Regions from separate parts of the Bradyrhizobium sp. ORS 111 genome, predicted to be linked through region 3. Evidence: predicted binding sites of a transcription regulator. Region 3 holds the regulator's gene; each other region holds the start of a gene.
The links. The regulator LexA, encoded in region 3, represses DNA repair genes until DNA is damaged. The targets are predictions, from matches to a motif close to TGTTCNNNNTGTGTTCNG.

Region 1 (6,049 bases), 3.1 Mb from region 3:
GGCGCGGACATGCTGGACCTCGCCGATGAAGACCGAATGGGTCTTGGTCTCGAGCTCCTGCGTCAGCACGCAGTCGAAGGCGGCGACCGCATCTTCCAGCACGGGGGCTCCGGTGGCGCCGATGGTCCAGCGCCCAAACGCAAACCGGTCATCGCCGTTGACGCCTTTCTGGCCGGAGAAGGTCAGCGCCAGCAGTGCATGCTCCTCGTTCAGGAAGTTCACGACGAAGTGCCGCTCCTCGCGGATACGTTCATGCGCGCTGGCATTGCGGTTCACGCAGACCAGGACCGAGGGCGGATTGTCCGAGAGCGAGCAGGCCGAGGTCACGGTGAGGCCGGTGCGCCGTCCGGGCTCGGAGCCGACCGTCACCAGCGCGACGGCGCCGGCGCAATGGCGCATGGCCTGCTTGAAACTCTGTGCATCGACGGTCATGCCGCGAACCCCGGTGTCGAAAATACCTCGCATCAAGATATGCGACGCAGGGTGCGAGGCAAGCCCCGCACCCTGCGCACCAGTCATGCAGCCTTCTCGAACTCGGCGCCGAGATGCTTCAGGCGCGGCATCACCTCGTTCTTGAGCAATTCCAGCGAGCGCCGCCAGGCCTCCGGCTTGTGCTTGTAATCGAAGCCGAACACCAACAGCACGCCGAAGCCGCCGACCTCCTGATAGATCTTCTCGATCTTCTCGGTGACGGTCGCCGGCGAGCCGACGATCCAATTCCGGCGCGCGCAATATTCAACCGTAACGTCGCTGTCGGGCACGTCGGGCGCGTGCTTCAGATAGTCCTTGAAGCCGAAATGACCGAGCAACGGCAGGAAGTATTCGCTCATCATCCGGCCCATCATGTCGCCGACCGAAAGCTTCCAGGCCTCCTCGTCGGTGTCGGCGACGAACACCTCGCGCACCATTCGCCAGTCCTTGCGGCTCGGCTTGCGGCCGGTCTTGGCGGCGCCGGCCTCGACCGACTCCCAGTGGCTGCCGACATAGGCCGGGTTGAGGTTGAGGCTCATCGGGATGAAGCCGCGCTCGCCGGCGAGCTTCAGCGTATCTGAGTTCTTCGACAGGCCGGCAACCCCGATCGGCGGATACGGCGCCTGCACCGGCTTGATGTGCGGCTTGAGGAAGTCGAACATCGTGTCCGGCTTGGTCACCGTCCAGTACTTGCCCTTGTGGGTCCACGGCGCCGGATCGGTCCACATCTTCAGGATGATCTCGAGCGCCTCGCGGGTCATGTCGCGGTTCTGGCCCGACATGCCGTCGACATTGAACATCGCCCAGTCGCTCGGCAGGCCGCTCGCGGCGACGCCGAAGTTGAGCCGTCCGTTCGACAGGTGATCGAGCACCGCGACGCGGTTGGCGAGCTCGGCGGGGTGATGATAGGGCAGCAGGAAGCCGCCGGGCCCGATGCGGATGGTCTTGGTCTGCAAGAGCGCCTGCGCGATCAACAGGTCGGGCGACGGATGCGGCTCCCACGGCGCGGTATGATGCTCGCCGATCCAGGCCTCCTGATAGCCGAGCTCATCGAGCCAGCGCAGCGTCTGCAGGTCCCAATCGTGGCCCTCCTTCAATCCGCACTCCGGCGGATGCGAGGGCATGGTGAAATATCCAAGCTCCATGGCGTGTTCCTTCTCTCTGGAAATTCAGTGGTGCAATGCGTCTTGCCGCGCATTCGAAAAGCGAAGTGAGCAAGCGCCGTGCCAGCACGGGAATCGCCGATAATGCGAGGGAAGGCCGGGTTTTCGACCGGGTGCGGTCGATGTGTGGGCACAGGGATGCGCGGGCCGTCTCAGAGTCGCGAGACGGTGTCGCAGCCGTGAGACGGGCCGCCGGCGTTCAGCTCCGGCAGTTTACTCCTCGCCCCGTTCTTACGGGGAGAGGGTTGGGGTGAGGGGGTGCGTCCGCATACTCACTGATAGATGCGTTCGCGGAATCTCCCCGCACCCGGAACGCATCTAACGGTGCGTTTCGACCTCTCCCCGCAGGCGGGGCGAGGTGAAACGAAGCCCGCGCTGCGCGATTGATGCACGCAGAACTGGCGGCCTACCCCGTCGCGCGGCGCGGCGACGCGTTGGCTTCGGGTTCGGTCGGTGCCGGAATCTGCATCAGGAAGGTCTGGCTGGCGGAGGCGATCTCGATTCCCTCCTCCTGGAAGCGCCGCTTCATGCGGCGATTGAATTCGCGCTGCACCGGCCAACGGCCGCCATCGGTGCAACGGATCTGGCCGACGATCGTCACCACCGAGCCATCGACCTTGTCGACGCCCCACAATTCCAGGTCGCCGCGGATCAACGGGCGATAGGTGGACTCGCGGCGCATCTCGGCGACGATATCCTTCAGGATCTCGCCGGCGCGGTCGGTGTCTTCCTTGAAGGCGACGTTGACGCTGACCGCGGCATTGCCGGCACCGCGGCTCGCATTGGTGATGGTCGTCACCGCGCTGAACGGCACGACGTGCACCGAGCCGTCGCCCGCGCGCAGCCGCATGGTGCGGATCGAGACGTTCTCGACCACACCGGACAGCCCCGACACCGTCACCGCGTCGCCGACCTGCACCGTGTTCTCCAGCAGCAGAAACAGCCCGGTGATAAGGTCCTGCACCAGCTTCTGCGAGCCGAAGCCGATCGCGATGCCGACGATGCCGGCGCCGGCGAGCAGCGGGGCGACATTGACGCCGATCTCGCTCAGCGCGGTCAGCCCGACCACCGCGACGATCAGGCACAACAGCGCGGTGCGCAGCATCGGCTGGAAGGTGCGCAGCCGCGCCGCCCGGGCAAAATGTCCCTCGCGCGACAGCGTGTTGATCTGCCGGTCCATCAGCGCGTTGGCGACCTCCCAGATCACGGCGGCGGCGAGCGCGGCGATGCCGATCGTCACCAGCGCCGAGATCAGCCGGCTGCCGATCTGGCCGCCATAGAACCAGACGATGGCGTCGACGCCCCACACCTCGAGCAATGCGACGAAGCCGATGAAGGCGATCACCGCCGAGACGATCTTGCGCAGCAGCGGCAGATAGCGGTTGGCGCGAATCTCCAGTCCCGGGAAGCGCTGCAGCAGCTCCGGGCTGATGCGGAATCCGCGATCGATCAGGCTCAGCACCACCATGGTGATGAGGCGCGTCACCAGCAGCACCGCGATGGTGCCGACGAAATATTGCAGCAGCAGCGAATAGCCGTTGCGGATGTTGAGCGCCCACACCGCCCACAACGCGAGGTCGAGCGCGATCGCCAAGACATGCCAGAGGCCGGCGACGCGGTTGCGGATCCGCGCGGCAAGGCCGACGCGATCGGCCGGGGCGCGGATGGCGTCCGCCACCTGGCGGCGGCACTGCAGGATGATGACGACGAGGAAGAGATGCACGATCAGCATCACGAGCCGCAGCAGCGCAGCATAGCCGGCGCGATGCAGGCCGAGCAGTAGCGCGACATTGGCAAAGCAGACGCCGGAGACACCGACGGCGACGATGCGCCGGGTCCAGATCTCGATATAGGCCGCGGTCTCGGCGCGGATGCGGAACAGGCCGAACGGCCCGGCCAGCGCCCGCACTGCGCAGATCAGGACGCGCGAGAAGGCATAGGCGTTGACGACGGCGAGGATCACCAGCCGTGTGGTCGACTGGTCGCCGATCTCGGTGCCGAGCAGCGCGGTGGCGACGCCGACGAACACGACCACCGGCAGCAGTTCGAGCAGCAGGCGCCCCAGCACGAAAGGCAGCCGGACCACAGATTGCCAGGCTCGCGCCAGGCTGAGCCGGCGGCGCTGCAACTCTGGCTCCGGCGTGACGTCGGCGACCGAGGACGGCGGAGCGGCGACCGCGAGCGCCTGCACCGGCACGCGCGCGGTCTGCGGCAGGCGCGATTCCAAAAACGCCACCGGCCGCTTGATCAGGCGGAACGCCACCCATTCGACGGCCAGCGCACAGCCGAGCACCAGCGCAAGCTTCCAGGCGATGTCGATCAGGAGACCATAGGCCGCCGGATCATTGGCGGTGCGCACGAACCAGTAATAGAACGCCGGGAAATGCGTCAGCGTCCGCGCGATGTCGGCGACCTCGCGCGACATATCGGTGACCTGCTCCGACACCATCAGCAGGAGCTGCGCGCCGAGGCTGTCGGCGGTGAGCGGGATCGGGGAGTGGTGCTCCGGCTCGGGCTGCGCCGCCTGCGGCGAGGCATTGGCGATCGCGCGCAGCGTGTTGATGATCTCGCCGCGCTTCTTGTCGTCCTGCAGCGTCTCGAGCGCGCGCTTGGCCTGCTCCGGCGTCAGCGTATCGCCGGTATTGGCCTGCTGCTGCGGCGGTGCCGGTTTGGCGCTGGGCTGCGCGACGGCGGGAGAAACGAACAGGGCGAGGACGAGAAGGATCGCAAAACGAAGTTTGTGCGACACGAGAGCCTCTTAAAATAATTGCGCGACAGCAAATCCCAGGCCTGGAATCTGCCCTCGCGCTCGCGTCATGTCGGATCGATCCTTTTCGCCTTGATGATGTGTCGGAAGTTTGCCGCCGTGACGGCGATCTCTTGGCATTTGCCGCAACACAATCGTCATAAGTGTTGAGCCGCGTTTACGCATGCGGGATGCGTTGTGGGCACGCCGGCCGAGCGGCTCGCCACACGCCAGGGCTGAAGTGGGGCAATCTTTCGCTTGACGCGCTGGGCCCTCTATGATGTTCTTATTTTGTTCCTTTATTTCGGTTGTTTGGGGGTCTCATGCACGACGTCTTTGCCGACGATGGTCCGGTACAGCTCTTCATTCACGACGACGGCGAGACGCCACTGGAATTCGTGCAGGACTTGTTGCGCACGGTGTTCGGCAAATCTCAGCAAGATGCGATCGCCTCCGCTGCGTTGATCGAGGCCAACGGCGCAATTCCGTGCGGTCCCTATCCCGCGCCGGTCGCGCGTGCATTGCTCACGAGCGCGAAGTGGTTGATCCGCTCCAAGGGCCAACCGTTGCTCATCACCGCCGAATCCGCCGACGCCAGCCGTCCCTGCGATCTCTGCGAAGCGCCGAGGGCGGTTAAAGAGATATTTCTGTCGGGCACGACAGCCTCGCTGTGCAGCGACTGCCTGCTCGCCGCACGCCGCAGCTCGGAGGAATTGCCGAGCGACGAGTTCAGATACGCCTTCGTCGCGCTCGAATGGCATTTCGCCGGAATACCGCGCAACCAGATCCTGACACGGTCGCGGAAGTTTCCGGGTCATATGCGCGCCGACGTCCAGATTGCGATCGACAGGCTGTTCACCACGCCGCTCCACTTCTTCGGCATCCACGAAGCCTCTCGCTACGAGACCATCGAGTTCGCAGCGCTGATGAAGGACAGCCGCGATGCGCCGGCAATCGCGCCGCCGCAATATCACGACGTCGATGTCGGCGAGGCCGAACCGGTGAAGTGCCTCGTCAATGGATTGTGGCTGTGCCGAACCGGAGAGCTGCGCTACGCCGTGCTGCTCAGCTTCCATCGCGAGTACGGTTACGAGCCGACCTTGCGCATCGAACTCGCGGTGCCCGCCGGCGCCGCCGGCAATGCCCTCGTGCAACGGACCCTTGCCGAGCTGGAAGCGGCGGTGCATGCCGCGCGCTCCTATCGCGGCAAGATCCTCTCGCTCGACGGCGACGCCGACTACCGCGGACGCTCGCGCGGCGTCACCGTGCATCGCCTGCCGACGGTCGATCGTGACGCCGTGATCCTGCCGGACCGGACGCTGCGGCTGCTCGAGCGCAACGTGCTCGATTTCGTCGGAAGCCGTGAACTGCTGCGCAAGCTCGGCCAATCGACCCGCAAGGGCATTCTGCTCTACGGCCCGCCCGGCACCGGCAAGACCCACACCATCCGCTATCTCGCCACCAACCTGCCAGGTCACACGACGCTGATCATCACCGCCGAGCAGGTCGGCCTGCTCGGCGCCTATATGAGTCTTGCGCGCCTACTGCAGCCAAGCATGGTGGTGATCGAAGACGTCGATTTGATCGCGCGCAGCCGTGAGGAGATGGGCGGCCCTTGCGAGGAATCGCTGCTCAACAAGCTGCTCAATGAGATGGACGGCTTGAAGGA
Region 2 (6,049 bases), 1.1 Mb from region 3:
CCGGGCGCGAGGATCACGTCCTCCGCGCCAATTCCAAACTCCTTTGCGTCGTGGCGGATGCTCTCGGTCCACGATCGATGATGACGGCGGTAGCCTTTCGGAAGGCCGGTCGATCCGGAGGTAAAGCCGACGTAGAAGGGCTCGAGGCCATCCGGCGCGGCGACCGGGATTGCTTCGGGCGCCGCGCCGAGGATCGTCCCAAGCTGCGTGAAGGACGACAGAGGATCGGCAAGGACGATCGCCCGGTCTCCGGCGAACCGGGCATCGAAGCTGATCAGCAAAGCAGAGGATAGCTGCGCCAGGATCGCGCGCGTCATCTCGGCCGGCCAATCGGGATCCAGCACCTGCGCCTCGCGCCCGGCGCGCGCAACCGCGAGAAACAGCAGCGCAAGTGCGGGGCCGGTCGGCAGATGCAGCGCGACGCCGCTGCCTGCCGGAGTCGCGGCGGCAATGACGCTCGCCAATCGATTGACCTCGTGGTCGAGATCTCGCCAGGAGATCCGCTGCTCCTCGAATACCAGTGCGGCGCGGTCCGGCGTTCGCGCGGCGTGATGCGACAGCGGCTCCGTGATGCTCACGCGCGATACCCGAGCGCGGCCGGATAGGCCTGTTCGGCGGCCTTGGTCAGGAACGCCGCGGCAACCACCTTGACGAGGTCACCCGGCAGGAACACCGAGGTGGCCAGCAGCGCCTGCAGCGCCCCCATGTGCGCCACGATCATGAGACCGACGATGCCACAGCCATAGACGACGACGATTCCGCCGGCGATCGCGGCTGCGAATGCGGCGGCGAACACCGGCACCTTGGTGAGACGCTGCATGACGGCGCCGGTGACGAAAGCGCCGGGAATCCAGCCCAGCAGGAAGCCGGTCGAAGGAGCGAAGAACACGCCCAGCCCGCCTCGCCCGCCCGCCAGAAGCGGCGCACCAAGCGCGACCACGAGCAGCAGCAGCACCACGGCAAGCGCGCCCTGACGCGGCCCGAGCACAATGCCCGCAAGCATCACGCCGAGCGTTTGCGCCGTGATCGGCACGCCGCCGGCCAACGGGAGATGAAACGTCGGCAGCAGGCCGAGCACTGCGATCATGGCAGCGAGCAGCGAGATTCGAGCAATGGCGCGCGAGTCCATCAGCGTGATCCTTTGGGTTGGCGATCCGCGCGGCCGTAGCCGCGCGCATCGAGCGCGTCGGCGACGTGGTCGGCAAGTCGCAGTGTTTCGATCAGGAACAGGACAACAATGCGAAGCGGAACGCGTCGCTGTGACCGCGACCGCCACGCCTCTTCGCGTGCGTGCCAGTTGGCCAGCAGCACCGGAATGAAACGCAGCACCAGCGCGACCGACAACGCGATCTTCTTGGAGTTGATACCCAGCGGGCGCAGCAGCCGGAACAGCGGCTCAACGGCTTCCATCAACGCCGACATCGTCGTCGTCATCGTGACGAGATCGGCGACAAGCACCATGACCAGGAGTCGCAGCACCACGCTGGCTCCCTCGTCCCACCGGCTGGATATGCCCTGCAAGCCACCGACGATCACGAGCAGCGGAACAAGCGGCCTCAGCAGGCCGAGCCGCCGCATGGCATCGCGGCCGAGCGCCGCATAGACGCCGACAACAACAGCGAGGCAGAGCGCGAGCAGCCGCCAGTCCTGCATCGGCAACAGCACGATGCTGATGCCCGCGACGGCGAGGAGCTTGAGACCCGCCGGAAGCCGATGCAGCCACGTCGCGCGGGATAGATACCCGCCCATCATGCCGCGCCGCTCTCCAGCATCAACGCGCCCCGCGCGGCGGCGTGCGCTCGGTATTCCGGGAGCACCTGCGAAGGCGTGCCGTCGGCCCTCACCTCGCCCTTCTCCAGCCAGATCACCCGATCGAAGTCGTTCAGCAGATCGAGGTCATGGCTCGCCATCACGATCTGCTGCGGCAACCGCGCAAGCCTTGCCGACAGCGACAGCCGCGTCGGCAGGTCGAGGCTGGAGAATGGTTCGTCGAGCAGCACGATCTTCGGCTCTGTCGCGAGAATCGCCAGGATGCAGACGAGTTGCTTTTGCCCCTCCGACAGGTCGTGGATCGCGTGATCGATCCACTCGGCGCAGCCGTGATCGGCCATTAGATCGCTCGCCGCCTGCCTGGCCTGAGCCGCGGTCCGGCCACTCTCGATCAGCCCAAAGGCGACTTCCTCGCCGACGGTCGGAAAGATGATTTGATGGTCCGGATTCTGAAACACGAATCCGACATCGGCGTGCGGTTCCCTGCCCGCCCGCGTCGTGCGATGTCCGTTGACGATCACCTCGCCGTGTTCGGGCGACAGCAGGCCGTTGGCGAGGCGCAACAACGTGCTCTTGCCCGAGCCATTGTCGCCGACCAACCCAATTCGCCGCTCACGCAGCTCGAGCGACAGGCCATCGAAAATCCGGTTGCCTCCCCGACTGAGGCAAACCTGATCGAACACGACCCCAACAGACGGCGCCGCAGGGCGAGGCTCGCCCACATCGCCCTGGTGCCCGCCGGGGCTGCGCCTTGACCGCAAAATATCGAGGAATCCCATAGTCTTCGGCCGTTCTCAAAGCCCCTGTCGCAGGCCAGGAAGCCCGCCACCAGTAGCCCGTGCGCGCCGAAAACTCCACCCGGTCGAATGAATGGTGGATGTGTAGGATCTGAGCGGACTTATCCATGGGTATTGGGGAACGGAGATAGCTGACACTTCCGGCTGGCTTGCCCCGCACCCAGACCGGCGATCGCGATACCGTCACTGGCTACAGATCCTTCTCGGCCAGCTTGCGGAACGCGTCAGGCACCGAACGAGAGAAGCCAAGCACCACCGAGCCGTACCCGATCGCATCCCATCCGAAGCGATCGCGGATCCGGTCGATGGCACAGTCCGCCGCCCAACGCGCCAGGCCAAGCCTACTGCCGGGACGCCGGGCCTGATCGTCAAGCCCAAACAACGGGAGCTCGAGCGCAAGATCCCAGTGCTCCTCGAGATGCGAGACGGAGATCGCCAACAGCGAGATGATCGTCTCATCCGGATGATCCGCCAGGATCGCACCCACCAATTCCTCGGCGAGTTCGGCGAGGATCACAGTGGCGGAGATCGGCGCATCGAGCGTGGTCGAGCGCGTCACCGACCTCAAGTCGGCGAAGCGCACGCGCACCGTAATCGTTCGGCCGGGCCTGGACTTTGCCCGGAGCCGGGTGGCGACGCGGTCCGCGAGGTGAAGCAGTGTCGGCCGGATGACGCGCTCAACGGCGGGCTTCCTGCCGATCGCCGACTGCGCGCCAGCCGATCGAGCCCGACGGTGAGGCTTGAGCTGCCGCGGATCACGATTCCAGGCCAGCTCTGACAGTTTTTGCCCCGCGGCCGGTCCGAGCAACCGCTCGAGCGACCAGCCGGGCAATTTGGCAAGCTGCCCGATCGTCGACACGCCGACCGCCGCCAGCCGAGCCTTGGTGACCGGGCCCACGCCCCACATCAATTCGACCGGCAGTTGATGCAGGAATTCCAGCTCACGGGCGGGATCGACCACCACGAGCCCGTCAGGCTTGGCAACCTGCGAGGCGATCTTGGCGAGGTGCTTGGTGCGCGCGACGCCCACCGAGATCGGCAGGCCAAGCTCGATCCGCACGCGCCGGCGGATCGCCGCCGCGATTTCGGCGGGCGTGCCGAACAGATGAGTGCAGCCGGCAACATCGGCAAAGGCCTCATCGATCGAGATGCGCTCCACGAGCGGTGTGAAATCACCGAGCACCCTGATGGCGGCGTCACCCAACCGCTGGTAGTCCTTGAAGTGGCCACCGACAAAGATGAGCTGCGGACACAGCTCGCGCGCCTGCCGTCCCGACATGCCGCCGCGGATTCCAAACGCCCTCGCTTCGTACGAAGCGGCAAGCACCACTCCGCCACCGACGGCGATGGGCTGGCCGCGCAAGGATGGATCGAGCAGTTGCTCAACCGACGCATAAAATGCATCCAGGTCGGCGTGGAGGATGGTGCCTGCTGTTGCCATCCCAACCCCTCACCTGTGCTGACCAAAACTTGATGCCGCTATCGCAGGGCCGCGATTGACATGAGAACAAAATAGGAACATCATCAAGGCCGGTCAATCGGGAAGCTCTAGGCATGCCGGCCGTTTCAAAGACGCAGCAAAGGCGCGATCCGCTGGACACGGTGGCCGATCAAGTGATCGCGGTGTGCGACGGCGATCCGCGTGCCGCCGTCCGCGCACTGATCGTCGCCAAGGGGCTTCTCGAGGCCGAACTCGAGGACATCTGCGCGGCGACCTCGAAGGGTTACACGCGCGGACGACGCACAGGGCGTGCGCGGGATTAGGCCTCGCCTTCGGGGCATCGATAGATTTTGCTCCTTGAACTGCGAGGAGCGGATACAACTCTGTCATTGCAAGTTCGGACCGGCGTGAAGTCGTCGACCCGCTTTGAATGAAAGTGGGTGAGTGCACCGGACCGAACTTGATCTGGCACTCACCCACTTTCTTTCTTGATGGCGGAACGAGATGCAAGGCTCGGACAAATCATGTCGCGAGAATACGGATAGACATTCTCTCGCAGTCGTCATGGCCCGCGCAGGCGGGCCATCCAGTACGCCGCGGCCTCTCGGTTCAAGCACCAGCTTCTCTGGAATACTGGATCACCAGCATGCGCGGGCGATGACGTGGATCGAATCGTGTGCACCATCACCCGGTGCTGTCGAAGTGTTGTAGCGCCGACGCTCTGGCGCAGAGCGCAGGAGTTCTTCAAGCGGCACGGTGCGATGCCGACGGCCTACTAGGCCGGCATGAATTCGGCGCTGCGGCACTCTTAAGGCGGTGACTGCCACCAGTTCAACCCAATCTCATTGCGCTTTAGGAGCACAGCGGCGTTCACAGATAGCTTGCAAAGCTGTCGCGTTGCGCGCGCGTCAGGTGCAGGCCGTGCTTGGTGCGCCTTTCAAGAAAATCAGCGGCCCTTGTCGCCCACTCGGTCTCGCGGAGATAGACAGCTTCGCGCTCGTAGAAATTGCCGCCGAAATGGCGGCCGAGGTCGGCCACGCTGCGTGCCGATCCAAGAAGATCGCGTGCGCGCGTACCGTACAGGCGCGCATAGTGATGGACGACCCGTTGAGGCAGATCGGCATAGGCGCGTGCCAGATCCGTCGCAAAGCCCTCGAAGGTGCCGCCGATGTCGCCGCCCGGCAGCGGCTTTCGCGCCGTCCACGCCGATGACATCAAGGGAAACCAGGGCTGCAATCGACCGAGTGCGTGCTCGGCGAGCCGGCGATAGGTCGTGATCTTGCCGCCGAAGATCGCGAGCAGCGGCGGCTGCTCCGTCGTTCCATGAACTTCGAAAACGTAGTCTCGCGTCACTGCGGAAGGGTTCGCGGAATTATCGTCATAGAGTGGTCGCACGCCGGAAAAGGCGTGCACGATATCCTCTTCGGACGGGGACGCGCGAAAATAGCGGCGCAGTATCCCGAGCAGATAGGCAATCTCGCCGCCGTCGATCGCGACGTCCTCCGCGCGGCCGTCATAGGGAATATCCGTGGTCCCGATCAGCGCGAGATCGCCCTCGTAGGGGTTGACGAAGATGACGCGGCGATCCTCGTTCTGAAGCAGATAGGCCTGCGGACCGCTCCAGAACTTCGGCACGACGACATGGCTGCCCTTGACCAGCCGCACATTGTGCGCCGAGTTCAACCCTGCGACGCCCTGCACGACGTAGCGGACCCACGGGCCTGCCGCATTGATAAGCGCTCGCGCGCGCACCACCTGCAGGCGGCCGTCCTCAGCCAGCATCTCGAGGCGCCAGCTCTCTCCCTCGCGCCGCGCGCCCACCGCGCGCGTTCGCGGCAATATCTGGGCGCCGTTGCGGGCGGCATCGATCAGATTGAGAATCACGAGCCTGGCATCGTCGACCCAGCAATCCGAATACTCGAAGCCACGGTGAAATTCGGGACGTAGCGGCGCGCCCTCAGGCACCCGGGACAGATCGAGCCCGCGGCTCGGCGGGAGTTGCTTGCGGCCGCCGAGATGATCGTAGAGAAACAGCCCGGTC
Region 3 (6,049 bases):
GGCGCCCTGATGCTGCGCCGCACCGGCGGCGGCTTTGCCGTCGATGCGGTCAGGCCCGGCGGGATCGACCGGCCGTGGTCGCCGGCGGTTCCCGGCGATACCGAGGACGAGGCCACGCTGCGCGTACCCGGCCGCGCGCCGCGCCCGGCGGTCGACGCGACCCCGGCAGAGGCTGATCTGCAAGGCGACGACTAAGGCTGATCGGGCAGAGGAGTGGTGGTCGGCAGGTCAAAGGCGCCGAGATGGTACTCGTCCGAGTCCGGGTTCGCGTTTGGCTTTCTGACGAGGGTGAACGTCGCTTCGGGAAATTGCTGCCAGACCTTCAGGTCGTCGGCCGTCACCGTCAGCCAGCCGAACCGGAACATGTAGCGGCCCGGCTCCGTGACGCGTCCAGCCCTTTGCCATGTGACCTTGTCGACCACCGAGCACGTCCTTGTCCGTGTCCGATGATGCGCCAAGGCGCGGTCTAACGCAAATCCCCGATGCGCCCCGGAGCCTTAAGTCCGGGGTCGCTCGAAATCGCTTAGGTCACCGCCGCCGGACAATTCATCCAGCGGCCATGATGCGCTCAACCCAAAAACAGCGACGCGAATGCAGAGGGCCGCCGCTCGACCGCCTTCGGCTTCTCGACGACGGGCGGGTGGAGGGCAGGTAGCTGCAGCACGGTGACGCGTTGTCCTTCGACGAGCTGGGTCACCAGCACGTGGCTGCCGTCGGGGAATTCGACCGCATCATGATGACGATCGGGCACGTCGGGCTCGACTTCGTTGAACACGCCGACGCGGAAGCCGATTGTCTTGGTCCAGATCCAGCGGCTGTCGTAGCGGACGTTCTCGACGAACGCGAGCTCGGTGCCGGGCAGCATGCAGACCGCGACAGTCGGATCGCTCTCCGAAGCAAAGCCGCGGGTTGACGTGCCGCGGAATGTCGTGGTGATCAGCGTCTCTCCGACAATGGCGGGGCGCGATGCCACGGCGTGCAGACTATAGTCACACATCGGATGGCTCCTCATTTCGAGATAGCGACCCGTGCCTCTCCTGAGGCGTGGGCCTCTACCAGAGTGGACGACAGCAAACGAGGTTCTTCCCGTTTCTGGGCGATTGTACGACTGGCCGCGCGAGCCTCCGATCACAAACACGCTACACCGTCCCGGTGGTATCAGGACGCGCCGGAGGCACTCACGCAGCGCAGTCCATGAAGCAACGGCGTTGCGCGCTGCTCGTTCCCTCGCAATGGATGTGCGACTGCACATACGCACGACGCGCTGCACGCGGTCGCGCCTGGACCAGGGGCGCGGTCAGTATTTGCGATAGAGCCCGATCAGCTTGCCCTGGATTCGCACGCGGTTTGGCGGCAGGATGCGCACTTCATAGGCGGTGTTGGCCGGCTCGAGCGCGATCGATGCGCCGCGGCGCCGGAAACGCTTTAGCGTCGCTTCCTCCTCGTCGATCAGCGCCACCACAATGTCGCCGGTATTGGCGGTGTCGTTGCGCTGGATCAGCGCCATATCGCCGTCGAGGATGCCGGCGTCGACCATGGAGTCGCCACGCACCTCCAGGGCATAATGCTCGCCGGCGCCGAGCATGTCCGGTGGCACGCTGATGGTATGGCTGCGCGTCTGCAGTGCCTCAATCGGCGTACCGGCCGCAATCCGGCCCATCACGGGGACGGCGACCGGACGGTTGCCATCATCCTCGGCGATCGGCGGCGTGCTGCTGCGCTTGCCGAGCGTGCCCTCGATCACGCTCGGGGTGAAGCCGCGGCGGCCGTTGCTGCCGCCGGCCGACAGCTCGGGAAGCTTGATCACCTCGATGGCGCGGGCGCGGTTCGGCAGGCGGCGGATGAAGCCGCGCTCTTCCAGCGCTGTAATGAGGCGGTGGATACCGGACTTCGAGCGCAGGTCGAGCGCATCCTTCATCTCGTCGAAGGAGGGCGGGACGCCGGCCTCTTTCAGACGTTCATTGATGAAACGCAGAAGTTCGTACTGTTTGCGCGTGAGCATCTCGAGTATTCCCCCGGTTGATAGCGTCGTTCGATTCCGAGACCTTCAGGGAGCCTGATCGGGAGCGCGAAAACTTCTGACACTCCTCAGTGCGCTCCCATTCGTGGACACCAGTACTCGAAACAAATCATGAACGGACACTATATGTTCGATATGTGTTCCGCAACCACTTAATTTCCGGTGAATGCAGCCGACAGTGCCTGATCGGCGCGGCGGCAACGTCTCATTCGGGCAGTGTCAGAATCTCGCACGCCTCGCCTTGGACGGCCGCGGGTGCGAACGGCGGACGGATCACAAGTGCCCGTGCCGCAGCGAGATTTCCCAGCAGCGAGCTGTCCTGCTGGCTGACGGGTGTTGCGATCAACGTGCCGTCGCCACGCTCCTCGAGGCGGGCCCGGAGATAGTCCTCGCGCTGATCGTTGGCGGCGAGGTCATGGCCGAGCAGGGCGCTCTTGCGGACATGATGAATCACGTTTCGGCCGCTGAGGGCCCGAATCAACGGCACCAGAAACAGGAAGGCGCAGACATAGGACGACACCGGATTTCCGGGCAGGCCGATCACCCGCATCGTTCCCAATCGGCCGTGCATCATTGGCTTGCCCGGCCGCATCGCGATCCGCCAGAACGCCATCTGGACGCCCTCGGCCTCCAGCGACTGCTTGACGAGATCATGGTCGCCGACGGAGGCGCCGCCGGTGGTGATCAGGATGTCGGCGTCCGCCTCCCGTGCCCGGCGGATACCGGAGGTGGTGGCCGCCACCGTGTCGGCAGCGATCCCGAGATCGACGGTCTCTGCGCCCTCGGCGCGGGCCAGCGCCCGCAGCGCGTAGCCGTTGGAATAGACGATCTGGCCGGGGCCGGGGCTGCAGCCCGGCATCACCAGCTCGTCGCCGGTTGCCAGCACCGCGACCTTCGGCCGGCGGCGCACGGCGAGTTCCGGATAGTTCATGGCCGCGGCGAGCGACAGCGCGCGGTCGGAGAGGCGGCTGCCGGCCGCAAGGAGCACATCGCCCTCGCGGAAGTCGACGCCCGCGAGGCGGATGTGCCGTCCCTTCGCGGCGGCCTCGGTGATCGTGATGTGGTCGCCGTCAGTCCTGGTATCTTCCTGGATGATGACGGCGTCAGCGCCGTCGGGGATCACGCCGCCGGTGAAGATCCGTACCGCTTCGCCCACGCCGACCGTGCGCTCGAACGGCCGCCCGGCCGCGACTTCGCCGATCACCCGCAGCCTAGCCGACAGGTCGGACGCAGCGGCCGCGCGCACCGCATAGCCGTCCATCGCCGACATCGGCTGCGGCGGCTGCGTGCGCCGCGCGGCGACATCGCGTGCCAGCGTGCGGTGATAGGCGGCATCGAGCGCGACCGTCTCTTCCGGCAGCGGCTCGGCGCCGGCGAGAACGGCAGACAGGGCATCGGCAACCGGCATCAGGGCCACGGGCAGGGCTCCTCAAATCTCAAGGTCTTCATATTCCAAGTGCGGCGAGTGCCCTTGCCACGTCATCCGTCGATGTCACGTGGATGGCACGAAGGCCGCGCGCCCGCGCGCCCTCGATATTGGCCGCCGTATCGTCGAAGAACAGGATCCGCGACGCCGGCACGCCGATCGCTTTTACCACATGATCGTAGGCCTCGGCGTCCGGTTTTCGAAGGCCGATCGCCGACGACAGGAACACGTCGCGGAAATGGCTGAGCACGTCGGCATAGGCGACCGAGAAATGCGCGACATGGGCCGGGTTGGTGTTGGAGAAGGCATAGAGCGGCAGCCGCCGCGCGGCCGTCGCCAGCAGCGGCGCGATCCCCGGCATTTCGCCGGTGAAGATCGCATTCCAGCCCTCGAGGAACTGCGCATCGGTCAGGTCGATGCCGAGTGACCGGCGCAGGTTCGCGAAAAACGTTGCGTCGTCGACCTTGCCGATCTCGTGGTGCTTGAAGCTGTCGTCGACGACGAAGCGTCCGGCGAGATCGGCAGGCGCGCAGCCGGCGTCTTCCGCCCAGCGCGCCATCACCCTGTCGAAGCTGATATCGAGCACGACGCGGCCGATATCGAACAGCAGCACGTCGACGGAATTGGGGGAGAGTTGCGTGGTCATTGCACGACCGATGTACGAAAATTGCGGGTAGGCGGCAACGGTTTCGATCTCCGCGCGGAGCGCTCCTCGTGACGGGCTTTCGTCACATCCTTGCGAGCGACGGATTGCATTTGGTGCGTCGCAATCGACGATGTCGTCCTGGCGAAGGCCAGAACCCATAACCGCCGCACTTGGCGATGAATGGGACCGTGGCCCGGCGCCGCGCAACAATAAACATTTGGGGTAATGGGTCCCGGCCCCCTGCGCAATTGCGCACTCGGCCGGGACGACGCTGGGGATAGGCCTCGCCCGATGTCTCACCCCGTCATTGCGATGAGCCAACGGGTCGCGCGAACGCGCGCCCGATGACAGGCTCCGCGATGCACCCCCTCTCTCCGCCGTCATCCCCCCGCGCATGCGGGGGATCCAGTACGCTGCGGCCTCTCGGATCAATCACTGCTGCCTCTGGAATACTGGATCATGCTTCTGCCAGAGCCATCGGCGCCTTGTGTTGTTATTGGTTACGGGATCTCGCGCGGAGCGGCGGTTAACCCTTGCCATTTCGGTTGGTGAAGCGAGCATTGCCGAGACCGGTCCCGATGGTCAACACGCCCCAACGCTTCACGTCCCGCATGAAGGGCATTTCGGACAATCCCTGCACCACGCCGTCGTTGTGCATGACGATGGCGGTATCTTGCTCGCCGATCTGCGGGATGGCTTCGATCAGGTTGGCAGGCAGGTTGAACTTGCTGCTCTCCCAATTGCCAGGCAGGTTCTGCGCACCCTTCTCGATAGAGCCATCGCTTTTGATGACGCCGGGACAGGAGATGCCTATGAACGGCGCGAGTTCGAATCCCTCCTTCTCCGCTTTGGCGATCAGACCCTGGAGCATCTTGATCAGATGTTTGACTGCCCCGTCGCGGCTCGGCTCGTCGTGAGCAACACGCCAAAGCTCGAACTTCCAGACGGTCGCCTTGGAAAGGTCCGGAGACTTCTTTCGCCGCGTCTCTACAACGCCGCAGCGGATATTGCTGCCGCCGATGTCGACGGCCAGAATCGAGTCGTGGCCATCGAAGATCCAGGAGGGCGCAAGGTGCAGTGCGCCGATCAACCCGGCTTCGTCCGGGTGATGGCGGATCGGAACCATCTCAACTTTGAAGCCCTCTGCCTTGAGAATGATTTCGGTGCGGGCAATGGCGAGCTCGCCGAGTCGGCTGAGGCGGAAACCACCGCCCACGACGATGCGTTCGGTCTTCTCCCAGGCCTTCGACTTGAGGAGGCGTCGGGCCACATAGGCGAGCTCCCGAGCGAAGTCCTCAATGACGCTTTGCACGACTGCGGCCGCTTTGGTGTCCTCGCCGACCAATACGGCGTCCAGTACCTTCTTGCTGACGTTCTCCGAGGATTCCTCCCCGAAGGGGTCTTCGCCGGTCTTGCGTAGCGGCTTCCGCCATTTATCCAAGATGTCCCGGAAAGCACCCTTGCTGGCGCGGTCTCCAAGAAATCCGTCTTCGTCCTTTAGCTCGATGTTGAAGCTATCAATCTCGACCAATTGCAGGCGCGAGGCGCCGTGCGTGGCGATGCCGGAGGTCGTCATCGTTTCGTCTACCATCCTGATTCTCGAACAAGCCGTGCAAGGTGGCCTCCGTCAACACGCGCTGTGGGCCTCTGTTCCTCCGTCGGGCACGGCGGGATGCGTTGGTTGCGGATGAACGGGGCCGCTGGCTGGCCGCGTTCCAGTCATCCGGAGAGCGTGCGCGACCCACTTGAATCCCCGCGGCCACGCAAGAGGAACGGATCGTCATCAGAAGCTTTGGAGCTCCAAGACCAGCCCTCTTGAGCGCCAAGCGTGGAAAAGCCGAGCGAGCCAACCTCATTCAGCGCAGCGTCGAAGCTCGACGGCGTCTCGCCTCAGCAGACGAAGGAGATCGAGTCCCAAAGCAGACCGAGCGCCGCATTAATTCATGAGACGATCCGG

Region 1: the regulator LexA is predicted to act here: its motif matches at 4,662-4,679, upstream of P6U30_RS03660 (ATP-dependent Clp protease adaptor ClpS).
Region 2: the regulator LexA is predicted to act here: its motif matches at 4,071-4,088, upstream of dinB (DNA polymerase IV).

The regions. Positions count from the first base shown of each region.
Region 1 covers NZ_CP120701.1:791,253-797,301, reverse strand. Annotated here, with positions in the region: gene P6U30_RS03675 (flavin reductase family protein) at 1-432, opposite strand, end outside; gene P6U30_RS03670 (LLM class flavin-dependent oxidoreductase) at 516-1,616, opposite strand; gene P6U30_RS03665 (mechanosensitive ion channel domain-containing protein) at 2,041-4,383, opposite strand; gene P6U30_RS03660 (ATP-dependent Clp protease adaptor ClpS) at 4,704-6,049, shown strand, end outside.
Region 2 covers NZ_CP120701.1:4,987,285-4,993,333, forward strand. Annotated here, with positions in the region: gene P6U30_RS23300 (AMP-binding protein) at 1-578, opposite strand, end outside; gene P6U30_RS23305 (biotin transporter BioY) at 575-1,129, opposite strand; gene P6U30_RS23310 (energy-coupling factor transporter transmembrane component T family protein) at 1,129-1,752, opposite strand; gene P6U30_RS23315 (energy-coupling factor ABC transporter ATP-binding protein) at 1,749-2,453, opposite strand; gene dinB (DNA polymerase IV) at 2,758-4,008, opposite strand; gene P6U30_RS23325 (hypothetical protein) at 4,122-4,331, shown strand; gene P6U30_RS23330 (glycerol-3-phosphate dehydrogenase) at 4,879-6,049, opposite strand, start outside.
Region 3 covers NZ_CP120701.1:3,865,994-3,872,042, forward strand. Annotated here, with positions in the region: gene P6U30_RS18015 (ComEC/Rec2 family competence protein) at 1-195, shown strand, start outside; gene P6U30_RS18020 (hypothetical protein) at 192-422, opposite strand; gene P6U30_RS18025 (hypothetical protein) at 569-997, opposite strand; gene lexA (transcriptional repressor LexA) at 1,298-2,002, opposite strand; gene glp (gephyrin-like molybdotransferase Glp) at 2,226-3,437, opposite strand; gene P6U30_RS18040 (HAD family hydrolase) at 3,466-4,092, opposite strand; gene P6U30_RS18045 (ROK family protein) at 4,619-5,683, opposite strand.